Regions from separate parts of the Halobacillus sp. genome, predicted to be linked through region 1. Evidence: riboswitches for the same ligand, from Rfam matches in the RefSeq annotation. Region 1 holds a riboswitch; the other holds the start of a gene.

What was found. Region 1 has a riboswitch for lysine ahead of dapA (4-hydroxy-tetrahydrodipicolinate synthase). Riboswitches for the same ligand answer to the same signal wherever they lie in the genome.
Region 2: linked by a shared signal. The riboswitch ahead of WAM07_RS14360 (Na+/H+ antiporter NhaC family protein) and the one ahead of dapA (4-hydroxy-tetrahydrodipicolinate synthase) in region 1 are both predicted to bind lysine.

What each region holds. Positions count from the first base shown of each region.
Region 1 is NZ_JBAPTY010000159.1:206-4,282, forward strand. Features, by position in the region: partial or broken gene WAM07_RS07085 (response regulator) at 1-383, shown strand, start outside; gene WAM07_RS07090 (SurA N-terminal domain-containing protein) at 443-1,255, opposite strand; lysine riboswitch at 1,635-1,813, shown strand; gene dapA (4-hydroxy-tetrahydrodipicolinate synthase) at 1,932-2,825, shown strand; gene WAM07_RS07100 (hypothetical protein) at 2,895-3,797, opposite strand; partial or broken gene WAM07_RS07105 (LysM peptidoglycan-binding domain-containing protein) at 4,001-4,077, shown strand, end outside.
Region 2 is NZ_JBAPTY010000336.1:26,954-31,030, reverse strand. Features, by position in the region: gene WAM07_RS14365 (sodium-dependent transporter) at 1-553, opposite strand, end outside; gene WAM07_RS14360 (Na+/H+ antiporter NhaC family protein) at 775-2,328, opposite strand; lysine riboswitch at 2,463-2,652, opposite strand; gene yunB (sporulation protein YunB) at 2,707-3,483, opposite strand; gene WAM07_RS14350 (bifunctional metallophosphatase/5'-nucleotidase) at 3,589-4,077, opposite strand, start outside.

The sequences.
Region 1 (4,077 bases):
CATGCAAAATCATCATTCTTACAACGTTCGCCCGTCCTGGTTATTTTGAACGGGCAAGAAATGCCGGTGTCAGTGGATACTTACTTAAAGACAGTCCAAGTGAAGATCTTGCGGACGCAATACGCAAGATTATCGACGGTCAGCGCATTTTCTCCCCTGAATTGGTGGATCTCGCCTATACACAACAGGATCCGCTCACGGAAAGAGAACGTCAGGTCATTAAGTTAATGGCTGAGGGTAAAAACACCAAAGACATCTCCAAAGAGTTATATATTACTCCAGGTACGGTACGAAATTATGTGTCCGTCATACTGGATAAGCTTGAAGTTTCCAATCGGATTGAAGCCATCTCACGCTTTAAGGAGAGAGGCTGGTTCAAGTAAAGTTGACATGTTCATTAAAAAAACCAGTTCCTGATGGGAACTGGTTTTTTTGAATGGATTTATAGATTTACTTTAACATCTGCATCTTCACGAAGTTTCTTCACAAGTTCCTGATAAGCTTGTGCTTCTTTTTGCTGGGTAAGCTGTTGCTTAAGAGTTGATTTCGCTTCTTCGTATGGTGGAATTTGCTGCTCGCCGCCCGCTTCTTCCTGCTGGGCTTTCGCATCATCGTAAGCTTTCTTAATCTCTTCTTCTGTCGGTTCCAGGTCGCCATTTTCTTCCGCTAGTAGTTTATCAACTTTTACTTGCGTTTTAACCTGAGACATCACTTCGTCTTCTTTCATGCCCTGCTCTTCTAATTTAGATAGGAACTCATCTTTAGACTTCAGGCCGTTCTGCTCAGCCAGACGGGTTAACGTTTCATTAACTTCTTCTTCAGACGCCTTAAGATCGCGATCGTTTGCTTCCTGAACAAGAAGCTCCTGGCCGACTAAACCTTCTGCTGTCTGCTTTTTAAGCTTTTCCTGATCAACTTCCTGCCCGGACATTTGTGACTGCATAGCCGCTTGCTGGAATTGACTCTTATACGTCTGGGTGAACTCTTCTTTTGGAATTTCTTCACCGTTTACGGTAGCCACTACTTTAGGCACACCTTCTAAGTCTGGCTCTGGCATTTGGGGCTGCTCAGAACCTTCTCCTTCTTTACTGCTTTCGCCTTCCTTACTGCTTTCCTTTTTATCGGCAGATTCTTCCTGTTTAGCTTCTTCATTGTTGTTGTCTCCACCTGATCCTTCATCGTTACCGCATGCTGTTAATAACGCTATGAATAAAGCAAGTGCTAAGCTTAATAACCATTTCTTATTCAATGTCATTCCCCTTTCGAATACCTAATGCTTGTCATTGTAACACGTGCCCGCCTGCTGTACATCCATCACATTCTTGTGTGTATGCCCATTGTAACATCTGTAATATACCTATGGCCTGTCACAAAGCCTTTGGTACCACACCAGGCCCTCCATAATTCTAAATGTGGAATTTTTGTGTAAAAATTTTTTACAGCCTAAAGTTCTCTTCCTCTTCAGTTTTGCCAAACTTTATAGGAATCTTTCATCTTTTGCGAAATAAATGAATCGTAACTCTCCCTTACTATAACAACTTACAGTTAATTCCACAAAATATAAACCTTGAATTTTCAAATAAATTATGATACGGTACAAGGAACTAAATATTTTCTTATTTCATTTCTATTGAAGTAAGGATAGAGGTGCAAATTCCAAGAGTACGCATGTGAAGGAGAATGAGATCCTGTGAAACATGAGGAAAGGGGTTTTTGCCGAAGCTGACGGAATCTCATATTCCCGAGGCTGGTTCTGATGCTTAAGAGGTGCAGAACTGTCATATAGGAGACTATATGGAGGGCTATCTTAATGCAGGAACGGATATCAAAGTTCTAAGCAGCAGCGAACCCTCGTTGCTGCTTTTTTGTGCTTTACTGCTGCAGAGCCCTCAAACCTCGAACGTATAAAAACTAAGTAAAGGTGTGAGGTTATGAACTTTGGTCAAGTACTAACAGCAATGGTAACTCCGTTTGATTCAGAAGGTAATATTGATTTCGATGCAACACGCTCCCTGGTTAATCACTTGATCTCCAACGGCTCTGATGGTTTAGTGATCGCAGGAACAACAGGTGAATCCCCAACATTAACGTCAGAGGAAAAAGTAAGCCTGTATAAATTCGTCGTGGAAGTCGTGAATGGCAGAGTTCCGGTCATCGCAGGAACGGGTTCAAACAATACAAGAGCTTCCATTCAATTAACTAAACAAGCAGAAGAAGCAGGCGTGGACGCGATTATGCTTGTAACCCCTTATTATAATAAACCAACCCAGGAGGGCATGTATCAGCATTTTACGACGATTGCCAAGGCTACTTCTCTGCCTATCATGCTCTATAATATCCCGGGACGCAGTGTCGTGAATATGGCACCCGAAACGATCGTCCGCCTCTCTCAAGTTGAGAATATTGTATCTGTAAAAGAAGCAAGCGGTGATCTAGACGCAGCTTCTGAAATTATCAGTCGTACACCGGATGAATTCAGTGTTTACAGTGGAGAAGATTCCAACACACTTCCGTTTGTATCCATAGGCGGTACAGGAATTGTGTCCGTATCAGCCCATGTGATTGGAAATGAAATGCAGGCCATGATACAAGCCTACCGCAACGGGAACGGCAGCTATGCATCAGCTATGCACCGTACCCTTCTTCCGGTCATGCATGCCATTTTCTCTGCACCAAGTCCTTCTCCGGTTAAAGCCGCTTTGAACCGAAAAGGCGTAGAAGTCGGCGGCGTTCGTTTGCCGCTGCTTCCATTAACAGAAGAAGAAGCCAATGAGATTGAAACCATCCTGGCTTCCGTTCAGCAAAGAGAGCGTGTTTACAGCTGAATAAAATAGTAAATCCCTGTGCTCATCTGATTGAGTACAGGGATTTTTTTAATGGATCCATTTATTTTTCTATGATAAATCCTGATAATTCTTCTGAATGAATTGAATCAGTGTTCCAAGCGTCTGACCTTTAAATTGATCTGGTACTGAGTTCCCTTCAGGATCAGCATAATAAAGTGCTCCTACTTCTTCATTGTACGTGTACCCCAATTTTTTAAGCCGGTTTTGTAGTTCCTCAGGCAGCTGTTCCAAACCAGTTTGAGCTGTATAGTAGTCGGTTGGGTAGATCCACACATCTACATCCGTTAATCCTGTTTGAACGACAAATAAGTCCTGATCATATTGGGAAATCCACTGGTCTTTTGAATATAAAGAGACGCCTGAACCTTCAAGCGACGAAATGCCAACCAGGTTTATGCCGAAAATCTGGTTGAGGACTCTTCGAATTTCCGGTCCATCGATCTTCTTGCCATAAGAAGCTAAGTATAAATCGAGTACTTCTAGTTTAGGTAGTGACTGAATGTCTGCTTCATCTAACCATTTTGGCAGCGATTCTTTTACCCCTTGGATAATTTCATCCGGATACGTTTGAGTTCCCGCTCCCAGCTCAGAAATTCGCTTAAGGTCAATCGAATAAATCTGGTTAACGATTCTCGGAATTTCCTTTGCGTCTACTTTTTTGCCGTAGGAAGCAAGGTAGTGATCCATGACCTCCACTTTACTCATTTTTTCAATGAGTGAAATCGCTTCGTTGTACCTGAGCGGGCCTTTTTTCTCTCGTCTTAGTGTTTTGAAAACCTCTCGTATAATCTCCTTCGAGTACTTTAGATCATCTTTTTCTGTCTGATAGAGTTCGTGTTTTAAACTTTTAGCCTGAACCGTAGTCGATGGTATGGAAAGAGTGGTCCCTGACAACATAACAATGGTTGTGACGATAAGTATTCGCTTTAGAGCCTGTGGAAACAAATTCATGATTCACCCTCCTGCACGTTATTTAAGGATCTATGTAGAAGCCTCCTTATTGATATCGGCATGCTTAAGGTCATCATAAGCTGAATACGTGAAGACGATCAAATTTTAATTGGAAAAATTTAAAATATTACGTTTAGATTACATAATAAACCGAAACACAATAAATGTAACACTTTTGAAATATTTTCAAGGAGGGGTCCTGTATGAAAAAAACAAAGTATCTTGCGCCATTATTAGCAGCTGGAATGACGTTTGGGGTTGGTGCCGGCAGTGCATCAGC
Region 2 (4,077 bases), on a different contig from region 1:
AGACGACAAGTAGAGGAATGAAGATTTTATTAGCTACTTCAATCCCTTTTTTAACTCCTCGCGCTAAAAACCCTAAAGTAATTACCCAAACGGCAAGCAAAGGCAGGAGTACTTTCGGAACAAGTCCGCCAATAACCCCGGCATCGGCCAGCTCCAGAAAATCTCCTACGAAAAATGCTGTTGGGTCATCGCCCCAAGATAAGTTGAAAGAATAAAAAGCATACATAATTGCCCAGGCAATAATAACAGCATAATAAGTAGAAATAACAAATGATATGGCAACTTGCCACCATCCCATCCATTCAAAGCCCTTTTTAATTCTCCCGAAAGACTTTGGTGCAGACCCACGGTATTTATGACCGATGGTATATTCCATGATTAAAAGCGGAATACCTGCTGTAAGTAAAGCAAATAGATAAGGTACGATAAATGCTCCTCCGCCGCTGTCGTAAGCAGTGGCAGGAAAACGCCAGATGTTACCAAGCCCGATAGCTGACCCCATAGCAGCTAGCAGGAAACCAACTCGCGTCCCCCATTGTGCACGATTTTCCATGTGAAAGGCCCCCTTTTATTTATATAACCCCTCATTTAACCCTAAATCAGGAATGAGAGGATGTTTCAAAATTTTTATTTTTTTCTGATTATTTCTGCTTAAATTATAACCATCCGTTTAGGGGTTGTCAAAGTTATTTTAAAATATTTAGAATTTAACAAAAATAACAAAAAAAGGATAGAGACCTTGAAAGGTCTCTATCCTTAGGATAATTATAACGTTTATTTCTTCTCAACTGAGGATGTTAAGGAATGAATCAATATACCTATAAGCACCACAACAGCCAGGGTTGCTAACAGTGGAATCCACACTTGACCTGTTAGGCCAAGAAGAATATATCCAATCGAGGCCGCTACAGCAGCTATACCTGCATAAGGAAGCTGTGTGAGTACGTGGTCGATATGGTTTGCACCTGCCCCTGTAGAGGATAATATTGTTGTATCTGAAATAGGCGAACAATGGTCTCCAAATACAGAACCAGCCAGTACAGCTGATAGAGCAGGCAGAATCATGGCCGGCTCCGTAACAGCTGCTATCTCCCCTGCTATCGGAAGCATGATTCCAAAGGTTCCCCAGGAAGTTCCCGTGGAAAGTGCCATGAATCCGGAAATGATAAAAATAAGCAAGGGCAGGTAAGCAACATTAATATCCGCCTGGCGGAACTGCTGAGCTAAATATTCACCTGTTTGCAACTGACTGATAATATCTCCAATCATCCACGCAAAAACTAATATATAAATGGCGGGGAGCATGGCTTTAATTCCTTCCCAGAATACAAGCGGTGCTCCCGACTTTGGTCCAGGCTGTCCTGCATATAAAACACCTGCCGTAACAACGGCTGCTAGTCCTCCTATAAATAAGGAAATATTCACATTGGTATTTGCAAAAATCGCAAGCAGATCTACGGCACCCTCCGTATTTCGAATACCTGTGAATACCATAGCCGCTACTGTCCCCGCCACAAGCGCTCCAATTGGCAGGATTAGATGGGCAATTTTGCCATTGTTATGCTGCTTAAACTCATCATTTAAATCCCCTGGAACATCTCCTTCGGGGTTAGTTAGCTGACCAGTATCTAAAGCTCTCTTCTCATGCGTACGCATAGCTCCAATGTCGAGCTTCAAAAAGATAGTGAGAAAGACTAGAAGTAGCGCAGCGAACACATAATAATTGGCTGGAATCATTAGTATAAAGGCTTCCAATGCCTGATAGTTAGAAATTTCATTAGCTGCTAAAATACTTCCGATCGTGCCAATGATATAAGCACCCCAACTCGATATCGGAGAAATAACGGTAATGGGAGCAGATGTAGAATCAATGTAATAGGCAAGCTTAGCCCTTGATATTTTGTAACGGTCTGTTACAGGTCTGGCCACCTGACCAACAGCTAACGCGTTAAAATAATCATCAATAAAAATGATAATACCTAACACAGCCGGAAGCAGTTTTGCCCCTTTTCTTGTGCGGATTTTCTCAACAGCCCATTTTCCGAAGGCCTTACTTCCCCCCGAGGCAGTCATAAAGGCTGTAGTGATCCCTAATAAAAATAAGAATGATAACAGATAAAGGTTCCCAGTATTGAGAGCTCCTTCACTTACGAAAATAGTCGAAAATAACGACCAGATTAATACTAAACCTTCTTTGAGATCAATTCCCGTAAGCATAAATGCTCCGATAATAATCCCTATACCAAGTGATAGAATTACTCTTCTTGTTACCAAGACAAGGACCAGCATTAATACTGCCGGAATTAATGAATAAATCGTTCCTTCCATGACATTCCCTCCGTAAATCTTTTGATGTAAACGGGAGTAGGAAGGCTACTGCCTATAAAAATGAGGAATAAAAAAAGACAATGATAGTAGAAAATAACCTATCATTGCCTGTAGCAACTTGATTATCCTCCATTTCGATCAGTAGCGCCCCATGCACCCAAAAGAGCATGCATGACAGTGTGTCTCTTCTTCAGATATACACCAGCATAGGATAGTCTGACAACACTATCGTACACTTCGGCAGAAACTCATCCCTTTCATCAATGATCCTAGCTTGCCTGGCTCCCATTGATTACTAATGACGTCTGCACCTCTACCTCACCGATCTGATAAGGTCACGCATATTTATTTCCATGCAATTCTATCAGTATAGTTACATTATTGCAAGGCATCCATCGGAAAGGAAAAAGATGGTGATTTGTCTGGGGCTTCTCCTTGACCACCATAGAAGTCAGGAACTTCTCCTAAAATAGTAGCTGTGTCTATAGGAATATCTGTCGCAACGGTTGTCGTTTCAGTGGAGAAAGGAATAACAATCCTTACGTTTACCTCAATATGAATAGATAATTGAAATAATGCTGCATTAATACCGTACTCTGTAATTTCACTTTGGAAGTTTGACTGTACATCCCCAATCACTCGTAATTGAACCGGTACTTTAGGACCCAGGTTAGCGAGAAGCGAATTATTCGTCGCCTGTCCGACCGGAATCTCAATTAATGTTGCGGGCTGTTCACCTAGTTCCTCCTGGGTCATATTAGGATCAATGTCAGGCTCAAGTGTTGTATCTTCCATTGGTAATTCGTTTAGTTCCATTCTTTTTAGAAAGTTTTGGACACGGTACGTAGTATTTCTCAGCACCCTGTTCACAACAACTGAATTCCAGCCCATATAAACGACATTTCCCTTATCATCTTTTTCCATTTTAACTAAATCATTAAATTGTAGGTCTTCCGCTATTTGTTTATTGACGGCTTCATTGATTGCATCTCTTGCCAATTGCTGGGTTTTTGTTTCAGCTATACCAATGAGTGCCGGAGTAATTCCCCGGTTAATTAGCCAGAGGCTCAAAGCAGTGAATAGTAAAAAAAACAAGAACGTCAAAACGATTCTTTTCCCAATTGAGGGCCCATTTGTAACTTTAGTTTTCCCCATTAAAACAACCCCTCCTGAACTAACTATATGTAGTCCAGAAGAGATTTAGGCATAGAAATAATGATAACTTTGATTCTTGGCCCCCTATATAAAGGGATAGACCTACTATTCATATGTTTTTAGAGCTTCCGATAGTAAATCCCGGAGTAACTCAGGCATATAATAAGACTTATTGGGTGCATAAGCAATTTCAGGAAACAGCCTGCCAAATGTGAATGTATCAGCGGTTGAGAGAGTATAGGATTTCTCCTGATCAATAGGAATGCCATTTTTCGTGACTCTTACTACGCGTTCTTCACCATCCTGCGACTCTTTCGTTTCAATTTCCACGCCTGCAAAAACCATTTTTCCGATTACTTCTCCACGAAAGCCAAATCCTTTCAAGCGGATTTCAGTTAACTTTCTTGTATGAGCTACCCGGATAACTTCCAGTAGTTCATCCCCTTTCAATTCTACTTTACAAGGGTTCATGGGGTGAGGACAGATCCGGTGCACATCTTGATAAGTTACTTCCCCTTCTCTTAAATGATCTAATAAAATACCCGCATTCAGCATAGCCACGTCTGAATTTGTCCACTTCTGTAGTTCTATGGT